DNA from 3 places in the Rhodococcus sp. MEB064 genome. Region 1 is predicted to be linked to each of the others. Evidence: riboswitches for the same ligand, from Rfam matches in the RefSeq annotation. Region 1 holds a riboswitch; each other region holds the start of a gene.
The links. A riboswitch is a leader RNA that binds a small molecule or an ion and turns the genes downstream of it on or off. The one in region 1 is predicted to bind thiamine pyrophosphate.
Positions count from the first base shown of each region.

Region 1 (7,842 bases):
GTCCACTCTGTCCATGTCGCCGACGCTAACCCGCCCCACCGACACGTTTGCGCGGACTAGGTGACGAGGTCCGCGTACTGCTCGTGCGTCTCGATGAAGTGATGCACGTACGAGCACGACGCGACGACCGTCGACCCGGCGGCACGCGTGTCGTCCAGGGCATGTCCGACCAGGATCGCGGCGAGCCCCCGACCACGGAACTTCGGGTCCGTGACCGTGTGGTCGAAGTCCCGGACGGTCGGTGAGCTCTGGCGGTACTCGGCGAATCCGGCGACCTCGTCGCCGATCAGAATCTCGAAGCGCTGTCGCTCGGGATGATGCTCGACGCGCGGGGTGTCCTTGTCCGAAGCCATGACATCGAAGTTACCGCGTCCCGCGGCGGCGTGTGTCGCTCGATCGACCGAGGTGCAGGGCCTCCAGCAGCCGGCGCTCGTAGGCCGCGAATTCCGGCGTGGTCGTCGTCTCGACCGGACGTGGCCGGGGGAGGTCGATGGTCAGGTCGGCGACCACCCGGGCGGGCCGAGGGGAGAGCACGACGACGCGATCGGACAGCAGAACGGCTTCGCGGATGTCGTGGGTGATCATCAGGACCGTCCACCGGTACTGCTGCCACACCTCCTGCAGCCAGTCCTGCATCGAGGTCCGGGTCAGGGAGTCGAGTGCGCCGAACGGCTCGTCCAGCAGGAGGACGTCGCGATCCTGCACGACCGTGCGCAGGAGGGCTGCGCGTTGGCGCATGCCGCCGGACAGTGCTGCAGGAGAGGAATCCTCGACGCCGTCGAGACCGAACACCGGGAACAGGGCTCGCGCGCGAGCCTCGGCGTCCGAACGGGAGACACCCTGGACTTCGAGGCCGAGTGTCGTGTTGCCCAGGATCGACCGCCACGGGAACAGCAGGTCCTTCTGTGGCATGTAGGCGCACCGCGGTGTGAGAACGGTTCCGCTGTCGGCTGGTTCGAGTCCGGCCAACAGTGCGAACAGTGTGCTCTTGCCGCAGCCGCTGGGACCGATGACGGAGACGAACTGTCCTTCGTCCACCGCCAGGTCGATCCCGTCGAGTACCGGAGTGCCCGGGTAGGACTTGATCACCGAGCGCAGATCGACCACCGGTGTCGTCATCGATCGACCGCCTTCGCCGTCAGGGCCCACGGAGCGACGAGGCGCTCCGCGACGTAGGTCAGCAGGAACAGGACGATGCTGCAGACCGCCGTCACCAGAACCGCGGCGAGTACCAGGTCGGTCCGGAAGGAGTTCTTCTGCTGGGCCATGTAGATCCCCAGACCCGATGTGGCTCCGACGTATTCGGAGAACACCGCACCGACCACGGCGTACGTGATGCCGATACGCAGAGCCGTGAAGAACCGGGGCAGTGCGGACGGTACGCGGACGTAGCGGAACTGTTGGCGACGGGAGGCGCCCATGCTGCGCAGCAGCGCATCGGATTCCTTGTCCGCCGAGGCGAACCCTTCGATCAGACCCAGAGTCATCGGGAAGAACGTCACCAGCGCGATGACGAGGAGCTTGGGCGCTATCCCGAATCCGAACCAGATGATCATCAGCGGTGCGATAGCGATGACGGGAAGGGTCTGCGAGACGACCAGGAGCGGCACGAGCGCACGCCGCAGCCAGGGGGAGAAGTCGACACACGTCGCGATGACCCAGGACACCGCCAGCGACACGGCGAAACCCAGAAGCGTGACCTGGATCGTCGACGCGGCATGACCGGCGATGACGTCGCGGTTCGCCCAGCCTTGCGACACCACGCGCGACGGTGACGGCAGGACCCGCGGGGAGATGCCGCTCACGACGACGTACACCTGCCAGAACGCGACGAGTCCGCCCGCGAGCAGCAGCGCCGGACCGAACCGCCGGAATCGCTCGGACGTCATGGCCGCTCGGTCAGCCCTGATCGAGATACTCGTTCGTGAAATACGTCGACCAGTCCGGTTCGCTGGTCACGGGCGACCCGTCCGGGCCCGCCAGGACTCCGGCGTCGAAGAGAAACTTGGAGTAACCCGTCCAGCGCTCGAGCGTCTGGGTTCCGACGCGCCCGTTCTCGTCCAGCATGTACTTGTCCGCCAACATCTTCTGGCTCTCGTACACCAGGTCCTCGTCGGTGAACGCTCCCGGATTCGCCGCGATCAGATCGCGTGCGCCGGCATCGGGATCGTCGGCAGCTTTCTGGTAGCCCTTCTGCAGGGCCTGCACGAACTTCCGTGCCTCGTCGGGGTGCTCGGCCATCCAGTCGTCACCGCCGTCGACGACGATGGCGTAGGAGTCGGGGAATCCGTAGTCGGTGTAGTCGAAGTACTTCATGGGGGTGCCGGCGTGTTCTGCTTCGAGACCCTCCCACGCGAAGTAGGACACGGTGAAGTCGGCGGTGCCGGAGTAGACGGCCTCGTAGGCGGACGTTCCGAGCACGACCGTCTCGAATTTTCCGGTGCCACCGTCGTTCCGGATGACCTGCTCGAGCGAGGCGCTCTCGCCGGCGTCGCCGAATCCGGCGTAGGTCCGACCGTCCAGGTTCCGCGGGCTGCCGATGTCGGGCCGGTCGGCGCGGACTCCGATCCCGGTGGCCCAGTGCTGCAACGGCGCCATGACGGAGGTGACCTTCGCCCCGGCGGCGCGAGCGTACGTCGCGGAGCTCTGGAAGCTGATCCCGAATTCTGCGTTGCCCGAGTCGATCAGCGTGTCCGGCGACGTCGAGTTGTACGGCAGGATCTCCACGTTCAGGCCCGCGTCGGCGAAGTACCCCTCCTGCTCGGCGACGAACAGGCCCGTGTGGTTGGTGTTGGGGGTCCAGTCGAGCGCGAAGCGAATGGTGTTCGCATCCGACGCGCCCGAGGACGCGCACGCGGTGAGCGACCCGGCGGCGACGACGGCGGCGACGAGAGCCGCGAGGCGCCTCACGCGGCGGGCCAGGGTGTCGTGTTCAGGGCCGTGTCCCAGAACAGCAGTTCGTAGCGCATCGCGATCGTGAACGCCGTGGTCATCCGCTGTCGTTCCGCATCCCCGGCGACCGCTGCTGCCTCGTCGACGAGTTCGCGGGCGCGGGCGGCGGACGTCTGGAAGTCCTCGGCGTCGTAGGTAGTCACCCACCGGGCGTAGGGATGACCGGGATCGGCATCGAGTACGGCGCGCGCCGATGCCGCCAGTCCGCGGCCCACCTCGGCGTAGATCCAGAAGCACGGCAGCGCGGCCGCCGCGCCGACGGCGTACGTGTCCGTCGCGGCGGTGGCCGTCAGGAACGAGACGTATCCCAGGCAGGCCTGACTGTGCTCGACGGGAACGTCCGAGGCGCCGCCCAGGGCGTCGTCGGCAAGAAGGCTGGTGTGCAGCGACTTCTCGACGACCGCCGCGGTCGCCGCGGACGTCGCCCAGAAAGCGCCCGCCTCGGGGTCCACCGCGCGGGAGGACAGGATGGCCAACGCCTTGGCGTACCCCTCGAGGTACAGGCCGTCCTGCTCGATGTACGTCCGGAACGAGGCAACCGGCAGCGTGCCGTCACCGAGTCGGGTCAGGAACTCCAGGTCGTCGATGCGGGCGCGGAGCCCGGCGGTGCGGTCCCAGAGGTGGTCGGTGAAGCGTGCGTGGTCGGCTGCATCCGCGGTGGAGGCAGCGTCGACCGCATGGTCGTACGGCGTCATGGCCGTGACATCCCTTCGTCAGAATTACCTGCATCAGGTTCTCGGGTGTCATCTCAGCCTCGCTACGCGAAGCACCCCGTGTCAGAACTCGCCGACCATAACACCGGCCTCCCCTCGGATAAGCAAAGGGAGGCCGGTAGTGGTGAGCGGGAGGGACTACTTCATGTCTTCGAGCTCCATGCCCTTCGTCTCCGGGATCTTCGCCTTGACGAAGAAGAACGAGACGGCGGCGAAAGCCGCGAACCCGCCGTAGACGATGGACAGTCCCACCATCTCGGTCAGGGACGGGAAGGTCAGGGAGATCACGAAGTTGGCCACCCAGTTGGCGGCCGTACCGATACCGAGTGCCATGGCGCGCATCCGGTTCGGGAACATCTCGCCGAGCAGGACCCACATGATCGGGCCCCAGGTCGACGCGAAGAAGATGACGAACAGGTTCGCTCCGATCAGGGCGACCACGCCCCAGGGGTCGGGAAGCGAGACGTCGTCGCCGCTTCCGATCTGCTGGGAGAACGCGACGGCAGCCATGAGCAGGCCGACGAACATACCGATGGAACCGGCCATCAACAGGTTGCGTCGACCGACCCGATCGACGAAGAGGATGGCGACGAACGTCATGGCCACGTTGATGATCGACGTGATGACGGAGGTCGTGAACGACTGGCTCTCGCTGAAGCCGACCGACTTCCACAGCGTGGTGGAGTAGTAGAAGATCGCGTTGATGCCGACGAACTGCTGCAGCACCGCCATGATGATGCCGACCCAGACCAGCGGCTGAAGACCGAACCGCGGCCCGCGGATGTCGGCGAACGAGGACTTCTGCTCCTTGCGCAGGGTCAGACGGATCTCGTGGATACGTTCGTTCGGGTGCTTCTCACCGGTGATGTTGGCGAGGATCTCGGCAGCTTCCTCGTCCAGATGCTTTCCGACGAGGTACCGGGGAGATTCCGGAATGAGCAGGGCGAGAACGCCGTACACGACGGCGGGGATGACACCGACGATGAACATCCACCGCCATGCCTCGAGGCCCAGCCACAGATCGTTCGACGCTCCGTCGGCGCGGTCCGCCAACACGGCGTCGGACAGCAGAGCCGCGAAGATACCGATGGTGATCGCCAGCTGCTGAAGCGATGCGAGGCTGCCTCGCATGCGTGCCGGGGAGATCTCCGCGATGTACGCCGGAGCGATCACCGACGCGATGCCGATGCCGAGTCCGCCGAGAACGCGCCACAGCATGAGGTCGGGGACGCTGAACGCCAGTCCCGATCCGACCGAGGAGATGATGAAGAGGGCCGAGCCCAGGAGCATCACCTTCTTGCGGCCCCACCTGTCGGCCAGGCCGCCGGCGAACCAGGCGCCCGCGGCGCATCCGAGAAGTGCGATGGCAACGGTGAAACCGGTGAGGAACTCGCCGAGAGCGAACTTGCCCTGGATCGAGTCCACGGCGCCGTTGATGACGGAACTGTCGAAACCGAAGAGAAAGCCGCCGACCGCCGCCGCGATGGTCACGCCGATGACTTTTGCCGTGTGATTGGCTGACGCCTGAGTGGTCATCCTTGTCGCCGCCTACATGTCGGCCACCGGCCACTGACGGTCGATGGCGAAGATAGTGAAGTCAGTTTCGGACACTACGCCCGGCCATTGCGCAGCGGAACTGAACCCGGGCGTTCGACCGTCGTCGGTTTGACCCCGGGTCCCGTGGTGAATCCCGTGCGCATGAAGAAGACTCTGCGGCGGCGTGGTGACGCGTCGGTGGCCGTCGCGTGGGAGCGGTACATGGACATCTCGCTGTGGCCGACGTGGGCGCCGCAGATCCTCGGTGTCGACGCGTCTACTCCTCGTCTCGCGGCAGGGACGACGGGCACCGTGCGTGGACCGCTGGGGATTCGGGTGTCGTTCGAGGTCTTGTCCGTGGACGAGGCCGCTCGGGTCTGGTCCTGGCGGGCATGGATAGGTGCCCGGAGCGCCGGACTGACCCTGGAGCACGGCGTCGACGAGGCTCGGACCGGCTCGCAGACCTGGCTGGTCGTGGACGGTCTGGCGCCGATCGTTCTCGCATACTCGCCGGCGGCCCTCTTCGCCCTCGGCCGACTCGTCTCGGCGTAGGTCGCGACGGGTAGCGTCGGCGACGTGCCTGACGCAGCCCGGACCAGCCTCGTGATCACGACGAGGGACGGTGACGTGCGTGGTCACGGCCGCGGTGACGTCGTCAGTTGGAAGGGCATTCCCTACGCGGCTCCGCCCGTCGGCCCGCTCCGATTCCGCGCGCCGCGACCGCCCGAGCCGTGGACCGGGATTCTCGACGGAGCGAGTTTCGGGGCGATGGCGCCCCAGGGGCGCGACGGTCCGGTGCCGATGGATCCGTCCATCCCCATCGACGAGGACTGCCTGACGCTCAACGTCTGGGCTCCCACGCCCGACGGGGTGCGCCGCCCGGTCATGGTGTGGCTCCACGGCGGGGCGTACGTCCTGGGTTCCTCGGCGCAGCGGATCTACAACGGCCGCAACCTCTCTCACCTCGGTGAAGTCGTCGTGGTGACCGTGAACTACCGCGTCGGGGCACTGGGGTGGCTGGATCTGTCGTCGTTCGGCACCGACGACGACATCTTCGAGACCAATATCGGTCTGCGCGATCAGATCTTCGCGTTGACCTGGGTGCGCGAGAACATCGACGCATTCGGTGGGGACTCCGCGAACGTCACGGTGTTCGGGGAGTCGTCGGGTGGCGCGTCGGTGACGACGCTCATGACATCTCCCGCAGCGAAGGGCCTCTTCCACAAGGCCATCGCGCAGAGTGCCCCGGCCACGTCGGTCTACGGACCCGAGCGAGCGCGCGTCGCCGCGGAGCGTTTCCTCGAATTGGTGGACCTGACGCCGGAGAGAGCAGGGGAGTTGCGGGCCATGCCGGTCCAGCAACTGGTCGACGCTGCCGAGAAGCTGGTGTACGAGGTGCCCGAGAAAGTACCGGGCACACTGGGGTTCGCGCCGGTCGTCGACGGTGACGTGGTGCCTCGCTACCCGGTCGCGGCATTCCAGAAGGGGTACGCGCACGACATTCCGTTGATCATCGGATCGAACCACGACGAGGCGTCGGTGTTCCGGATGATGAAGTCGCCGCTGATGCCGGTCACGTCCGACACCGTCAGCACCATGTTCGAGGCGATCGCGGTGGACCATCCGGACCTCTCGCCCGCCCGGATCGCCGAGATCCTGGCGGCGTACCCGGATCTCCCGAAGAGTGCGGGGGCACTGGCGTTGTCGCGAGACGCGGGTTTCCGCATGCCGAGCCTGTGGATCGCCGAGGCGCACTGCCGCACGTCACCGACATTCGTCTACCGGTTCGACCACGCCACTCCGGTACTGCGCGCGGCCCGGATCGGTGCGGGTCATGCCACCGAGTTGCCGTACGTCTTCGGCAACTTCGGCACCTTCGACCGCGATCCCACGTTCTGGCTCGGAGGGCGCAAAGCCGCGCAGCAGGTATCCCGGCGGATTCAGCGACGCTGGGTGGCGTTCGCGTGGCACGGGGTACCTGCTGCACTGGACGGCTCGAAGCACTGGGCGCCCTACGACGAACGACGTCGCACCCTGGTGATCGACGCGAGGGACACCCTGGTGGAGGACCCCGATGCAGAACTGCGCGAGATCTGGGGCGAGAAGGTCCTCGGCTTCAGCTGAGGTCGATCAGGCCTTGCTGTAGGTGAGGCAGTTCGCGGTGTCCGACGACTCGCCGGCGCCGATGCGGACCGCTGCCGCGCTGCACTCGAGGTTGTCGTTGAACGAGCAGTCGACGCGCTGGCACGCACCGACCTGGGTGGAGACGGTCTCGAGACCGCCCTTGGTGCTCAACGGAATGAACGTGCCGCAATCGGCCGTTCCGTTCGAGCCTCCGACATTGATGGCGAAGGCGTGGCATCCGTCGTGGTTGTACGAACAGGCGCTGACGCTGCAATCACTGACGCGGGGCATTTCGAGGGAAGTCATGGCAATGACGGTAATACTGAAAAAGCGTTCCCACCAGCAAGGTCAGGCTGACCTAGATATGGTCACCCTTTCTGCAACAATGATGTTTCCTATTCATTCGGGTAACGGAACGGTGACGAATCCGCCGGTGACGTAACGATCGGTATGTTCGTTCGGATGGACCGATCATGAGACGAACACTCCTCGCGACCCTGGCCGTCACCGCGCTGTT
Region 1 is NZ_JXQS01000036.1:70,558-78,399, reverse strand. It holds gene RU01_RS22230 (T3SS (YopN, CesT) and YbjN peptide-binding chaperone 1) at 1-15, opposite strand, end outside; gene RU01_RS16025 (GNAT family N-acetyltransferase) at 57-353, opposite strand; gene RU01_RS16020 (ABC transporter ATP-binding protein) at 364-1,119, opposite strand; gene RU01_RS16015 (ABC transporter permease) at 1,116-1,889, opposite strand; gene RU01_RS16010 (ABC transporter substrate-binding protein) at 1,900-2,910, opposite strand; gene RU01_RS16005 (TenA family protein) at 2,907-3,647, opposite strand; TPP riboswitch at 3,641-3,736, opposite strand; gene RU01_RS16000 (sugar porter family MFS transporter) at 3,804-5,201, opposite strand; gene RU01_RS15995 (SRPBCC family protein) at 5,364-5,753, shown strand; gene RU01_RS15990 (carboxylesterase/lipase family protein) at 5,778-7,325, shown strand; gene RU01_RS15985 (DUF1540 domain-containing protein) at 7,332-7,631, opposite strand; gene RU01_RS22225 (LppP/LprE family lipoprotein) at 7,799-7,842, shown strand, end outside.

Region 2 (7,842 bases), on a different contig from region 1:
TGCACGACACCCTGGCCGCCGGGCTCAGTCGAATATCGTTGCTCGCGGGCGGTTTACAGGTCGGGAGCAATGACGGACCGGAGAAGATCTCCAACACGTCGGCACTGATTCGGTCCACGGCTCACGAGTCCCTGGACGAGCTCAAACGCATCATCGGCGTTCTCCGCGGGTCCGATACCGGCGGCGAGGATGCTGGTCGGCGAAGCATCGCGGGAATCGGGGACCTCGTCGACGCAGCGCGTTCTGCCGGGTGTCGGGTGACGCTGGTTCAGGACATTCATCCCGGTGTGGTCGGCGATCTGACCAGTCATACCGCGTATCGCATCGTGCAGGAAGCTCTGACCAACAGTCAGAAGCATGCCCCGAGTTCCCCCCTCCACATCACGGTGAGTGGGGCGGACACCGACGGCATCAGCCTGACTGTGCGCAACCACATCTCGACGACAGCGCAACCAGGCCCGGGTTCCCGAACCGGACTGGCCGGTCTCGCGGAGCAAGCTCACAACGCCGGCGGGTGGGTGCGCTGGACTGCCACGGGTGGAGAGTTCATCGTGACGGCCTGGCTCCCCTGGTACTCCTGACGCGTCAGTCCTTCACCAGTCCGCCGTCGACGACCAGGTTTTGCCCCGTCACCGCTCTCGACCACGGCGATGCGAAGAACAGCACGGCGTCCGCAAATTCGGCCGGCGTCGTCACTCGGCGCAGCGGGGTGCTCTCGGCGATCATGTCGAACACCGCAGGCGGGGTCGCGGAGCTGGCGTCCGTGGTCCGCAATAGACCACCGGACACCATGTTGACGGTGATGCCGTCAGGTCCGAGGTCCGCCGAGAAGGTCCTCGTCAGCGCCAACAAGGCAGCCTTCGCCGCCGTGTAGTCGTGATACGGAACGACGGGGTTCTGCACGAGGTTGGTGCCGATCGTGATGATCCGCCCGAATCCCGCCTCCCGCATGCCGGGCACAGCTGCCTGCGTGGTGTGCAGAGCGCCGGCAACGCTGCCACGGAACTGCGAGTCGAACGCCGACCACTCGATCTCGTCGGCCTTGGCACGGTCGTCGCCGTTGAACGAGAAGTCGATCAGAGCGTTGTTGACGACGGTGGTGACGGTCGATCCGAAATGTTCACATGCCCTGTCGAACAGCGCGTCGACCTGGTGTCGGTCCGTGACATCGGCCTGCACCGCGACAACGCGGTCAGGACCGAACTCGGATGCCAGAGCTTCGGCTGCGGCTGCACTGCGGTGGTAGTTGATCACGACGCGGGAACCCTGCTGCAGGAACGAACGCGTGATCGCAGCACCCAGTCCGCGAGCACCGCCCGTCACGAGCACGATCTGTTCGGCCAGCGGCACTGTGCGCATCTCGACATCCCTTCGCCAGCATGACCTGGTCAGGTTCGACGGGTGTGTTCTCAGCCGGTTCGGTCCGGCACCCCGTGTCCGACTCCATAGAACACCTATCCGCTGTGGCGTGTCGGCGCGACCCGATACGGTCGACCCATCATGGACTCCGATGCGGTCATCACCGTTCTCGTCGTGGACGACGACGCATTCGTTCGTCGCGGCGTCGCGGACATCTTCGCCGCCACCATGGACATCGTGGTGGTCGGATCGGTCTCGGACGGTGACGAGGTACCCGCCGCAGTCGCCGCTCATCGGCCCGACGTCGTCCTGATGGATCTGAAGATGCGCCGAGTGGACGGACTCGACGCCACGCGAGCATTGATGGCATCGACACACCCACCGAAGGTCGTCGCGATGACGGCGATGGACGTGGACGATCTGGTGGTCCAGGCCATCGAGGCCGGCGCTCACAGCTTCCTCAGCAAGTCGGAGGCACCCGAGACGTTCCACCAGTCGATCCGCGCCGTCGCTGCCGGCAACACTCTGTTCTCCGAAGAGTCACTCCGAAAGATCGTGGCTACTACGCGGCCGCCACGACCAACGGTGACGCTGGAGGCGCTGACCGACAAGGAACGAACAGTGTTGTCGGTCATGGCATCAGGGGCAACGAACGCCGACATCGCACGGCAGCTCTACATGGCGGAGACCACGGTCAAGTCGCATCTGACTGCGGTCAATCACAAGCTACAGGTCACCAACAGGGTCGAGGCTGCGCTGATGGCGTTCCGCGCGGGACTGGTTGTCTGAGGACCTCGGGTCAAACTACGCCTGCTGACGCATGCTTTAGCCGGATTCGTACTGGCCTTCTACGCGCATCAATCCTTAAGCTTGCTGCAAACGACATAAGGCTGTTCAATCGTTGCCATCGGCGGTAACGTGGTCTTAAGTTGTCTCTGGCAAGCATTGGAAACCCGCATGGCACCTCCTCGAAAGTCGCGTCGTACCGACGTCAGCAATCTCGCCAGGTCTTTCACAACACGCCGTCACGAATTGGGTCTGACGCAAGCTGAGCTCGCTCTGCTGGCCGGAGTCGGCCGTTCGACTGTGCAAGCTATCGAGGGCGGCAAGGACGCGCCTCAACTCGACGGGGTCAACGCCGTCGCTGACGCGTTGGGGTGCGATCTGACGCTTGTGACCCGCGCCGGAGCCATCGTAGAACCAGGGGAACGATGACCACCGGAGCCGACTTGCGCGACATCGATCGAGCAGACGTCTACAAGGGCAACGTTCGCGCAGGGTCACTGACGAGGTCCGGCGACAACGTCAGTGTGGCAACAGATCACGCGTACACAGCCGCCCCGCAGATTCCACACTCCTCGAACTCGGTGCGCTTCCAGCGCGCGAGCGGGATGAAGAAGACGCTGAACTGCTTGTACTGCTGCATCCGAGCCCACTGACTGGTGTTGTGGCAGCGCTGGCAGGTGCGGGTGTGGCCCGCGCCGAGGGATCTGCGTTTCAGGCCGAAGCCGAAGAGGAGGAACACCTCTCCCAGGATAGGTGGTCTAGCCGTTCTGAAGAACCTCTCGCAGCGTCATCGCACGCCGACCTGTCACCCGCTCGACGTCGTCGGTCACGGCGCTGAGTTCGCCGGAGGCAATCGCCGTGTACGTCGACACCCAGGCATCGTTCTGCCAATCCGGCGCGTTCCAGACAGACCGTGACTCGTACGCCTCGTCCAGGGTCTCGTCGTGGAACGACACCGCACGACCTCGAACGTCGGCAATGGTCGCGGCGACCTCGGGCATCGACAGTGCCTCCGGACCCGTCAGGTCGAAGGTCTTGTTCACGTGCTGCTGAGGGTCGGTCAGAACGCGTGCCGCGACTCGCGCTACGTCTGCACGCGCCACCAAGGACACTCGCCCCTCCCCTGCCGGACCGCGGATGACACCGTCCTCGCCGGCGAACAGTTCCATCACGTCGCTGTAGAAGTTGTCGCGCAGGAACGTGTGGTCCAGCCCGCTTTCTCGGATGTGCTGCTCGGTGAAGTAGTGATCGCGCGCGAGAGTGAACGTCGCGTCCGGCGCCGCCCTGAAGAACGACGTGTAGACGATGTGCCGAACTCCGGCCTGCACCGCAGCATCGATGAAGGTGCGGTGATCCGCCAGCCGTGTCGCATTCTCGGCGCCGGACACCATGAACAGCACGTCGATTCCTGCCAAGGCCTGCGTGGCGGCCTCTGCGTCAGCGTAGGAACTGGTGCCCACGGTGGCACCGGGCAGCTTCGGCGCTCTGGAGGGATCGCGAACCAGCAAGTGTTGTGGTGTGCCGGCTTCCGCGAGGTGCGCTGCAACAGCGCCTCCCACCGAGCCGCTCGAACCTGTGACAGCAATAGTCGGCATGACCGTCCCTCGCAGCAGTGTCGAACGGGTGACCGTTCGCGTTCGAGTCGAGTATGCCCGTCACCCACTCGCCACCGCCCGCCGCAAGCGCTCGCTGACCCTCAGCACCGCGTCGACAAGCTCCGGGGGACGCAGGTCCTCCAACTCGGCGTCGAACCGCGCCAACGATGCCGCGATACCCGTCCACGACCATGCGCCAGTGCGGACACGACACCGACCGTCGCCGCGATCTTCGACCGTCCCGTCGGCGAGAAAGGGAGCGACCTCCGCCGCAGGAAGGTGCACCGTCGCCTCCCCTTCGCACGCCCAATCACCCGAGACCGTGCCGCGGAAGCGTCGACGGAGCAGCTCGGCCGACGAGCCGCCGGGGATCGGACGCGGAGTGAATCGCACGCCCGTTCGCATCTTCGGTGTCATGCGGTCGACTCGAAACACACGCCAGTCATCGCGGTCGAGATCCCACCCGACGACGTACCAGCGACCTCCAGCTCCGACTACTCCGTGCGGCTCCACGCGTCGCGGAGGGATCACTGAATCATGTTCCGTAGATGCGTAATCGAAGCGAATCACCTCATTATTGCGCGCCGCCTCTCCGACCGTGCGCAGCACCGCGGGATCGATCGGGTCTCCGGTCGCAGGCAGCGCAGTGAGCGCCAGCGCGTCGACCCGGTTGCGAACGCGGGTAGGCATGACAGTCCGAAGGGTCGCCAGTGCTCGCTCGGCGGCATCGGCGATGTCGACACCCAGGGCCGGCACGACCTGCAGGGCGAGTGTCAGTGCGACCACCTGGTCGTCGTCGAGTAGCAAGGGCGGTACCTCTTCGCCCCCGTCCAGCCGGTAGCCACCGTCCGACCCGCGCAACGCAGCGACGTTGTAGCCAAGAACGCGCAACCGGTCGACGTCGCGGCGGATGGTCCTCGGGCTCACACCGAGTCGCCCGGCCAGCTCCGTGCCCGGCCACTCGCGGCGAACCTGGAGCAACGACAACAGGGTCAGCATGCGTGAGGACGGTTCCGACATGAGTCGAGTATGGGCGATGAAGCGGTCAGGATCTGACCTATTGCCCTGCGATCGTCGTTCCTGTCGGCAAAGCCTGCCGGACCGAACTACTCGAGGAGTCTCGATGACCGTCATCACCGCCCTGCACATCAATCTTCGCGGCAACGCACGTGAAGCGTTGGAGTTCTACCAGTCCGTCTTCGGCGGCGAACTGGTCGCATTCCCCTACGGCGACACAGAGTCGGGCCAGGGACCGACCCAGTCCGAGCAGATCGCCTGGGGTGAGGTCAGTACACCCGGCGGGTTCCGCGTGATGGCGTACGACATCCAGGACTCGCTTCCCTACAACGCCGGTGAAAACGCCTTCTACAGCGCGCTGCGAAGCCATGATGCGGACGAGATCACCGCAGCATTCGAGGGCTTGTCCGCTGGGGCGACAGTGTTGGTGCCGCTCGGGCCGGTCGGGTTCTCACCGCTGTACGGCAAGCTCGTCGACAAGTTCGGCGTCGTGTGGATCCTCGACGTCATTGCGCAGTGATGATCCGGTAGCGCATCAATCGTGGACTTCTGCCACCGCGGATCGGGGGTGGAAGTCCACGATCGCGAGTCGGCTCGAGGCACGATGAAGATTCGGCCTACGACCGTCTTCCCATCTCCGAAATAACGGACAGTCCCAGCATCGAGATAGCTGAAGCGTCCTTGTTCCCTACCTAACGGAGCAAGCTCGCATCTCCCATACGATCCCGCATTGCGCGGACGCTGACAATAAGCATCAAGACCGTGCAATGCTTGTACCGCATACGGTGAGTAGGAAGCACGAGCATCGCCCCGACCGCAGGAGCACGGAAGCGGAATGATGTCACTGAGCAAACCCACCGCAATTCAAGTCGTTCTCAGCGGCAACCCGGGTCAGCCATCGGAAGCCGCGCTACTGATTCGTGAGGAATTAGTGCGGCAGTATGCCAAAGACAGCACCTCTGGGCTGACAGTGCAGATGGTGTGGTCCCACGAGAGCGTATTTCCGTTATCACGACCATCGACAACTGAATCGAACGCTCACCTGATGGTCATCAGAGGCACGCCACGCGGCAGATTGAGAGCGTCATCGGTTGTACTGGAACCTGGCTGGCTCGTCTACACATACGGCGAGCACACTCCGGACGGCACTCGTGTCTATCGTTACCTTCTCTCCCCCGTCTCCGCCCACGAGCGGACGTCGATCGACCTCCGGCTTGCCTTGGATCTTCATGGTCGCGGCTTGGAGTTTGGGGTGGCGTATCGGGAGCCGGCAGTTGTCAACGCGATTATAGGCTTGTGGGCAGATCTTTCCTACGGCACCGAAAGCGACGACGCGTAACGAACTCTCGGCGATTCATAATGCCCCATGAGCAATGGTTTTATCGGTTCTGTTGATCGCTCACCGATCGCGAGACAACTTTTCCGCAGCTTCCAACAGTTGATGTCCGATCCGATCAGTGTTGGCGGCGAACATGTCTCGCGCAGCGGTGAGACTGTGAAAAGCGAGTTCGTCACCTTCCCGTGCCACCAGTTCGGAAATATCAGGCGAGCCGTGACGCTCGATCCAGCGGATCTTCTCGAGTTCTCGCTGGATTTCCATCAGTCCCTCCAGATAGCGACGCATGGCCACGAGTCGAGAACACAACGCTTGCTGGCGATCGAGCAGGGCCGCCCTACGCGCCTCGTATATTGCCTGTACCTCCTTGTCGTGGGCGAGGTGTCCGTGAGGCGCTGGCCCCAGCCTGGAGAAAGCGGCGTCGAGCTTGCTGGCGCTGGCCGCGACGGATTGCACCTCTGCGGTCAGGTCGATGCGAACGATGCGATGCTCGACCTCACCCGCCGTCCAGGCGTCAAGCTCCTGCACCGAAGAAGCGAGGACTACAACTGCATACACCGCAGTTCCGCGCTCTGTGCTCTTCAGTGCGATCAGCTCTTTGACGTCAGCGGCGTGCGTAGGAGCAGCACCCCGATCACGATTGATCGTGTGCCGAACCCGATTCAAGCGTTTCACAGCCGGATCATCGGTGGCGGACGCTGGAGGACTAGTTGATCTCCACGCTAGGAGGGCATCGCTAACCAACTTGGGTGGTGACGGATAGCTGTTGCCCAACCACTTCGGCTTGTCGAGTCCGACAAGCGCATCATCCAGTGTTCGTTGGTCTGCAGAGCGTCTGTCGAACGGGTTCCATCCCACGATCGACTCCTACCTTGTCTCGTCACATTGCATGACGTTGCTATGCCGCATGCGCGGGAAATACAACCACCGAGCCGTCGGACTCCTGCACGATCTCGACTGCTACGTCGGAGAGCTCATCTCCGGTCTCCAGTCCGACGCCGAGTGCACGAACGCGGTACGCAGCATCAAGGAGTTTGTCGACTTCGCTTGCCCTGAATACCACATCACGCACACCGTGTGAACGATCGAGTTCAAGTGAGGAAAGATTGGACAGCAGATCCCGTATTCCGCTTTCGAGTTTCGAGACGCGAGTCAGATCAGACCTCAGCGCCTGCGTGAAGTTCTCGAACACATTGCCCTCGTTCATCTGCGCATGCTCGACCGCCTGCAGGATGATGATTCGCTTCTTCAAGGCGATAGCGAGTGCAGCAATCTCCAAGTGCAGGCGGAACTCTCCTCCTTCCTCATCGATCCCCTTGAACGAAGCCTTGAGCGGGCCGAGCTCGATTCGACGCCCCGCACGCTCAGAAAGCACGTTCTGCCACCGAGTTAGTCGGGATTCGGCAGTGGTCATCGCTGTGCTGATGGCATAAGACGCCGAATCAAGACCGATCGATGCGCCGACTCTGCCGTGATCCAGGAGAATCGCGGTGGCTTTCTCGATAGCGTCGACGCAGGCGTTCAACGCGTTACGTTCGCGAGACAGTTCATCATCAACCAATTTCTCGAGCAGGTTCGTGATCTTCTCGAGAGTTTCGGCGCGCTTCCTCTCAGCTTGCACACTCAATCCGGCGGCGACGGCCATAAGGACTAACGGGGCAGCAACAGTCATCGCTCCCGCTGCTCCGACTGCAACGCCTGCCGTGGCAGCCGAGCCTCCGACTGCGCCGCCGGCCACTGGAACGTAGG
Region 2 is NZ_JXQS01000012.1:2,208-10,049, forward strand. It holds gene RU01_RS06650 (sensor histidine kinase) at 1-581, shown strand, start outside; gene RU01_RS06655 (3-oxoacyl-ACP reductase) at 586-1,350, opposite strand; TPP riboswitch at 1,350-1,444, opposite strand; gene RU01_RS06660 (response regulator) at 1,501-2,148, shown strand; gene RU01_RS22410 (helix-turn-helix domain-containing protein) at 2,317-2,574, shown strand; gene RU01_RS06665 (zinc-ribbon domain-containing protein) at 2,681-2,884, opposite strand; gene RU01_RS06670 (SDR family oxidoreductase) at 2,904-3,740, opposite strand; gene RU01_RS06675 (helix-turn-helix transcriptional regulator) at 3,801-4,760, opposite strand; gene RU01_RS06680 (VOC family protein) at 4,864-5,277, shown strand; gene RU01_RS06690 (hypothetical protein) at 6,157-6,768, opposite strand; gene RU01_RS06695 (hypothetical protein) at 6,992-7,842, opposite strand, start outside.
Region 2: it holds a riboswitch for thiamine pyrophosphate, as region 1 does, so the genes downstream of both, RU01_RS06655 (3-oxoacyl-ACP reductase) here and RU01_RS16005 (TenA family protein) in region 1, are expected to answer to the same signal.

Region 3 (7,842 bases), on a different contig from region 1:
GTGCGCACTGGGGTCGGACGTGTCCAGGAGCGGCACGGGCAGCGCTGCGACGACGTCGCGAGGATTGAGTCGTGCGACACGGTGCCGGCCGTCGATGTAGACGTCCGTGACCGCCACCTGCTCGTCGGTTCCGAACGTCGTGCGCTGTGGACTGAACACGGTCGACAGCGACGGGTGCGCATCGCCGGTCTGCTGCGAGAGTGCATCGCGCAGAACGCCACTGAGCTGGCTGGCGGCTTCGTCGGCACTGCGGAAGCGTGCAGTCGGGTCGGCGGACGTCGCCCGTCGCAGCAGTCGGGAGTAGAACTCGTACTCTGCCAGAACCGGCGAATCCTCGGGAAGACCGTCGACGTAGCGTCCGTGCTCGGAGGGGACATCGAGGGTCAGCACGGCCAACGTCCGACCGACGGTGAAGATGTCGGAGGCGACGGTCGGTCCGGTCCGGACGATCTCGGGGGCCTGGTATCCCGCCGTGCCGTACAGGTACCCGTAGTCCTCCAGCGCGCTCACCGCACCCAGGTCGATCAGCTTGATCTGATCCTGGGTCACCATCACGTTCTCGGGCTTGAGGTCGTTGTACGCCAACCCGATCGAATGGAGGTACGCCATGGCGGGCATGACCTCGAGCAGGTAGGCGATAGCCTCCTGCACGGGCAGCTTGGTGCGCGCAGGATTGTCGGTCATGATCTGGCGCAGCGTGCGCCCGCCGACGTACTCCATGACGATGTATCCGGTCGACCCCGCCGACTCGGCGGCCCCCTTGCGGGGTTGCTCGACGAAGTTGTAGATCTTGACGATGCCGGGGTGCGTCACTTCCGCGAGGAACTGCCGCTCGGCCATCGCGACGGCATGAGCCTCGGCATTGCCGAAGTGCAGCAACCCTTTCAGCACGACCCAGCGGTCACTGACGTTGCGGTCGATCGCCAGGTAGATCCAGCCCAGCCCACCGTGCGCGATGCAGCCCTGCACCTCGTACTGGCCGGCCACCATCTCTCCGGGCTCGAGCAGCGGCGAGAAATCGAAGTGGGTTCCGCAGCGGGGGCAGTCGCCCGCCGGGTCGGCGGGGCGTCCGTCGACGCTCCGTCCCACCGGGGCGTTGCACTTCCAGCAGAACCGCTTGCTCTCGGGGACACGAGGATCCGACATGACCGCGGTCGCGGGATCGACCTCGGGAATGCGAGGGAGCTCCACCAGTCCACCGCCGAGGCGCCGGCGAGAACCGGTCCGCACGCGACGACTCGGGCGTGACGAGCGCGTCGTCGTCTCCGGGCGCAGCGACGCCCGCGTGGCGTCGGTGTCCTCACGCAGTGACGCGCGGGTGGCGTCGGTGTCCTCGCGCAGCGATGCACGCGTGGCGTCCAGGTCGGGTTCCGTACTCATGATCAGCGTCCGTAGACCGGGTAGGGGGCACCGGGTGAGGGCCCCAGAACGGACAGCCACCGGGCATAGATGGCGTTCCAGGTGCCGTCGTTCCGCAGTCGCTCGAGTGTCCTGTTCACCAGCTGCACCAGATCGTCGTGTCCGAGGGTGATGCCGATGCCGTAAGGCTCTGCGGCGATGGACGATCCGACGATCTCCAGATACGGGTCCTGTGTCGCCAGACCCGCCAGGATCGCGTCGTCGGTGCTCACGGCGTCGACACCACCCTGCTGCAGGATGACCAGGCAGTCCGCCCAACTGGGGACGGTGGTGATCTGCGCGCTCGGTTGCAGGCGCTGGATGCGCAGCAGTGACGTCGTGCCGGCCGCCGCGCACACTCGTCGTCCACCGAGGTCGTCGACACCGCGGATCCCGGACCCCTTGACGGCCAGCACCCGTTGATCCGCTTGGTAGTAGACGGTGGAGAACGTCACCCGCTCGCGTCGGGCGCACGTGATGGTCATGGTCTTGACGACGATGTCGACGTCGCCGTTCGCCAGCGCATCCAACCGCTCCGCGGACGACAGGATCCGGTACTCGAGCTTCTCGGGGTCACCGACGAGATCGCGGGCAACCTCGCGGGCGATGTCCACGTCGAAACCCGTGATCTCACCGCTGACCGGATCACGGAAGCTGAACAGGTTGCTGCCGGTGTCCAATCCGACGATCAGTCGGCCCCTCGCGCGGATGGCGTCGACGTTGGGTGCGGGAACCGGAGCTCCGTCGGGCGCAGCGTAGTTCGGGCGAAGACTCGCCCGGGGGTCCCCGCACTCGGCGGCCGGTGGGACGGGTGCGCCGGTGGTGACGCCGGCGGCGCCGTCGGGAAGAGGTTGCGCGACCGTCGCTCGATCGGGGGCCTCGGGCACCGGTGTCGCATAGGAACACCCGGTCAGCGCCACCAGTGCGAGAGCCGCCAGGGCGGCCCGGCGCATCACAGGTACTCCCGCACGCGCGACCACATGCCACCCGCCACGGCGGCGACGGCCAGCCCGCAGATGATGCCGGTACCCACGGTCAGACCGGACAGCACGCTCGCGCCGCGCTGCACGTCGTCCCGCAACGACAGCCGAGCGGAATCGATCTCACCGACGATGCTGGAATCCAGTCGACCGAACACGTCGGTGGAATCCCCGGCGGCGCTGCCGGTCGCGATGTCGACGGCGGTGTCGAAGTCACCCACGTCCAGCGCGGCGTTCATGCGGTCGTGGGACGTCGACCACAGGGACACCAGTGCGCGGGCGTCATCGAGTCGCACACTGTGTGTGTCGTCGTCGTGCGCCAACATGTCGAGCGTGTTCGCGAGGCCGGCGACGGAATCGGCGTACTGCTGCTCGTAGTCGAGGCTGCCACCGCGCCGCGTCATGCCGATGGTCTCGTCGGCGCGGGCCTGCTGGGCGAGGATCCGGCTGGTGGTGAGCAGGTCGAGGGGCTCGGCGCCGCGGACCAACGCGCGGTCGGTGGCGGTGGAGGAGATCAGGCCCGCGACCAGCATCCAGCCGAGCAGCGCCACCACGCCCACCGTCGCGCCCGCGAACCCGACGTTGACGGTGCGTCGAGTGCGCCGGCTCAGGAAGACCTGCGCGGCGATCAGGACGGCGACCGAGACGGCCAACATCAGGAACGCCGACCACGGAGGTGTGGCGAACTGACGCTGGGCGTCGGACACGTCCCCCGACTTCTCCGCGTGCAGTTGCTCGGCCCAGGGAAGCACCGTCCGCTGCATGAGGGTCGACGCCTCGGCGAGGTAGGCCGACCCCACCGGGTTGCCGACGCGGTTGTTCGTCCGCGCGGTTTCGATCAGGCCCGCGTACAGCGGCAGGTTCGTGGAAATGGTCGCGAGAAGCATCCTCGACGTGGCGTCGTCGCTCGCGAGTCCCGTCGATGCGCGGACCACCTCACCCGCGGCCGCGCCGAGCGATTCGGTGTAGCGGCCGCGGACGTCGCCCGGCTCGAGTCCCCCGGACAGGAAGGCCGTCGCCGCGGTCGCGTCGGCGACGGACAGCTGGACGTAAAGATTCTGGGCCGCATCGGACAGAGGCTCGGTGCGGGCGAGGAGGAGTTCGAGAGTGCGCTGGCGATCGGAGACGGACAGCGTGGTGACCAGCGCCGTCGTCACCAGCGTCACCACGACGAGAAGGCCGACGGTGAGCAGGCGGACGGGTGTGGACCGGAGGAATTCCGATCGCTCGGAGCGGGTGTCGACAGGCGCGCGAAGAGTCAGCGCACTCGACTGCTGCGACACCAGAACCCCTTCCCCACGAGCGCCGGGCCCTACCTCACAGGTGGAACCGTGTCCGGATTCGAGCATAGGCCCACCTGCGCTCGAACACATGCCTACCTGCGTTGCCGTTCACGGCCGGGCGGACGAATCGAGAAGACGAATAGGGTGGAGCGATGCGGACGGTGAACCATGCGCGGTGACGGCGACGGCTGGGTCTTCAGCAGCGACGGGAGCCGGCACTGGGGTCGGCACGGTGCGGCGGGTCTGCTGCTGCGCGCGCCGAGCGGATCCGGCGAGTCGTCGGTGCTGTTGCAGCATCGCGCGGCATGGAGCCATCAGGGCGGAACGTGGGCTCTACCGGGGGGCGCGCGGGATTCTCACGAGAGCGCCGAGCACGCCGCCGTGCGCGAGGCGGGCGAGGAAGCCGGCATCACCGACGACCTGCTGACCGTCCGCGCAGAACACGTCACCGCCGTCGAGGACTCCGGGTGGTCGTACACCACCGTCGTCGCCGATACGGACCACGAACTGGACACCGTGCCCAACGGGGAGAGCACCGAGCTGCGCTGGGTGGCCGAGAAGGACGTCGAGAGCCTGCCGCTGCATCCCGCGTTCGCCGTCAGCTGGCCGTCGCTGCGCACCGTCGCGGTCCGTGCCGTGCTGGCGCCGGACGCGTCGCTCGACCTGGGCGCGAGAACCGTTCGCCTCGACGTCGGACGCTTCGGCTGGGTCGTCGACGTCGTCGCCGCGGACGACGTGGAATCGGCCGTCGCCGCGGCGCAGCACCCGACGGAGCTGCACACCGTCGTCGTCACCGCCGACGACGCGGTCCGTGGGGCCGTCTCCGCCGACGTGACGGTCCTCGCCCCCGAGTCGCTCTGACCGACGCTCAGGGCAGGAGATCGAGCAGTGCCCTCGCGGCCGCTTCGGGATCACGTGCCTGCGTGATCGCGCGGACCACGGCGATGCGGGTGGCTCCCGCGTCGAGTGCGTGCTGCACCGTCGACATCTCCACCCCGCCGATCACGAACCACGGGCGAGTCGGATGCGAGTCGGCGACCTCGCGCACGACGTCGACGCCCGCCGCGGACCGACCGGGCTTGGTCGGAGTGGCCCAGACCGGGCCCGTCGCGAAGTAGTCGACGCCGTCCTCGATGTCGGCGAGAGTGGCCTGCGACCGGTTCTGCGTGGACCGGCCGATCACGACGTCCGGGCCGACGATGCGCCGCGCGTAGTGGACGGGCAGATCGTTCTGGCCGAGGTGCAGCACGTCCGCGCCCGACGCCAAGGCGATGTCGGCGCGGTCGTTCACGGCCATCAGCGCGCCGTGCCGTCGGCAGGCAGCGGAGATGACGGCGAGGGCGGCGAGCTCCTCCTTGGCCTCGAGGGCCCCGAACTTCTTCTCGCCCGCGGAACCCTTGTCTCGCAGCTGGACGATGTCGACTCCACCGGACAGTGCGGCATCGACGAACTTCGCCAGATCGCCGGTGTCCCGGCGCGCATCGGTGCAGAGGTACAGGCGGGCGGTCGCGAGCCGCTCGCGGGCAGTCATTCCCAAGGTGGTCACGAGCACGAACCTAGTACGTGGGCCGGTACGGGACGACACGCTCACCGGATAGAGTGGACGACGAACGAACACGGGAGTCCCGCTGGGGGCTGAGAGTGGGCCGCAGGCCCAGACCGTAAATACCTGACCCGGGTCATGCCGGCGGAGGAAGTGAGTTTCCGTGGAGCGATCCGTGACCGTCGTGGGCGGAGGAGTGATCGGGCTGTTCATCGCCCGGGCCGCCGCGACGGCGGGATGGTCGGTCACTCTGCACGACCCGGTGTTCGGCAACCGCACCGTCGGCGACGGAGCGGCGAGCTGGGTCGCCGGCGGCATGCTCGCGCCCCTGTCCGAGGGGTGGCCCGGTGAGCACGATCTTCTCTCGCTGGGAGCGGAGTCGTTGCGCAGGTGGCACGACATCGACCCGGGGCCGGGTGTGGTCACGTCCACCGGTTCGGTGACCGTCGCCTTCGACGCGGCCGACGCCGCCGACCTGCGTACCGCCGCCGACTGGGTGCGCGCGCAGGGGCACGACCTGACGATGCTCTCCCGCAGTGACGTCCGCGGACTGGAACCGGCCGTGTCGCCACGGGTGCGGGCCGGGGTGTCGGCTCCCGCCGAGATGGCCGTCGACAATCGTGCGGTGGTGGCCTTTCTCGAAGCCGAGATCCTGGCCGCGGGCGTCCGGGTGTCGCGAGAACCCGTCACCGATCTCGGGGCCGTGACGACCGAGCGGATCGTCGTGGCTGCCGGGTGGGCCGCCGCGTCGCTGGTGCCGGGACTTCCCGTCCGCCCGGTGAAGGGCGAGATCCTGCGGCTCCGCGCTCGTAGTGGGTCGGCCGCCGCGCCCACCCGGACGATTCGTGCGAGCGTCAACGGACGCGCCGTCTACCTCGTTCCCCGCGGAGACGGTCTGGTCGTCGGGGCTACCCAGTACGAGCACGGCAACGACACGGCGGTCACGGTCGGCGGTGTTCGCGATCTGCTCGCCGACGCGGAGGCGGTGTTCCCCGCCATCGGCGACTACGAACTGGCGGAAGCCGCGGCGGGACTGCGACCCGGCAGCCCGGACAACATCCCGATCATCGGCTCCGTCGACGACCGTGTGGTCGTCGCTGCCGGACACGGCCGCAACGGTGTCCTCCTCGCGCCCGTCACGGCCGACGCGGTGGTCGCAGAGCTGGACGGCGCGCCTCTCGCCGCGGCGCGATGCGCTCTGCCCCAACGATTCTCGATGACAGTAGGAGCACAGTCATGATTCCTGTCGGAGTCACCGTCAACGGTGCCGAGCACGTTCTGGATCCGGGAACGACGGTGCACACCATGCTGTCGAGCCTCGGTCTCCCCGACAAGGGAATCGCCGTCGCCGTCGACGGCGTGGTGTTCCCGCGCGCCCGGTGGGGTGAGGAAGTCGGACGCGGATGGACCGTGGACGTGCTCACGGCGGTGCAGGGTGGCTGAACAACAGGCGTCGGATGCCCTCGAGATCGCCGGCCGCTCCTTCGGATCCCGGCTGATCATGGGCACGGGCGGTGCCGCGAACCTGGCTGTCCTCGAAGAAGCGTTGGTGGCCTCCGGAACCGAACTGACGACGGTCGCCTTGCGCCGCGTCGACGCGGGCGGCGGCACCGGCGTGCTGGACCTGCTGACCCGGCTCGGCATCGCGCTCCTGCCCAACACTGCCGGGTGTCGCGGTAGCGCCGAGGCGGTTCTCACAGCCCGGTTGGCCCGAGAAGCGTTGGACACGAACTGGATCAAGTTGGAAGTCATCGCCGACGACCGGACACTGCTTCCCGACGCCATCGAGTTGGTGCGGGCAGCCGAGGAACTCGTCGACGACGACTTCGTGGTGCTGCCCTACACGACCGACGACCCGGTGCTGGCGCGACGACTCGAGGACGTGGGATGCGCGGCGGTGATGCCGCTGGGTTCACCGATCGGTACGGGTCTGGGTATCGCCAACCCGCACAACATCGAGATGATCACCTCCGCCGCGGGGGTTCCGGTGGTGCTCGACGCGGGGATCGGCACCGCGAGCGATGCTGCGCTGGCCATGGAGTTGGGGTGCGACGCGGTCCTGCTCGCCACGGCCGTCACCCGGGCACGGGATCCGCGGATGATGGCCTGCGCCATGGCGAACGCCGTCGCCGGTGGGCGGCAGGCTCGGCTCGCGGGGCGCATTCCGAAGCGGTTCTGGGCCCAGGCGTCCTCCCCCGACCTGGACTGATCTCGGGGGACCGCTAAGGGACGGGTCGGGGTGTACGTCATCCCTTCGGATGACCCGGGTCGAGACCCGGGGCTGATGTGCGACGGCAGTGTGCACGGGCATGGTGGTGCACATGATCGAAGTGACAGGCTTGACCAAACAGTTCGGTGCCAAGAAAGCCGTGGACGATCTGTCGTTCACGGTCCGCCCCGGCATCGTGACAGGCTTTCTCGGGCCGAACGGCGCCGGTAAGTCCACCACGATGCGGATGATCCTCGGGCTCGACCAGCCCACGTCGGGAACTGCTCTCATCGAGGGCCGGCCCTACCGTGAGCTGAAGAACCCGCTCCGGTCCGTCGGTGCGCTGCTCGATGCGAAGTGGGTGCACCCCAACCGATCCGCCAAGGCCCACCTGCAGTGGATGGCCGCGTCGAACGGCATCTCCTCGTC
Region 3 is NZ_JXQS01000058.1:25,932-33,773, reverse strand. It holds gene RU01_RS18820 (serine/threonine-protein kinase) at 1-1,380, opposite strand, end outside; gene RU01_RS18815 (glutamate ABC transporter substrate-binding protein) at 1,383-2,351, opposite strand; gene RU01_RS18810 (hypothetical protein) at 2,351-3,661, opposite strand; gene RU01_RS18805 (NUDIX hydrolase) at 3,830-4,522, shown strand; gene thiE (thiamine phosphate synthase) at 4,530-5,192, opposite strand; TPP riboswitch at 5,268-5,374, shown strand; gene thiO (glycine oxidase ThiO) at 5,368-6,444, shown strand; gene thiS (sulfur carrier protein ThiS) at 6,441-6,647, shown strand; gene RU01_RS18785 (thiazole synthase) at 6,640-7,413, shown strand; gene RU01_RS18780 (ABC transporter ATP-binding protein) at 7,526-7,842, shown strand, end outside.
Region 3: it holds a riboswitch for thiamine pyrophosphate, as region 1 does, so the genes downstream of both, thiO (glycine oxidase ThiO) here and RU01_RS16005 (TenA family protein) in region 1, are expected to answer to the same signal.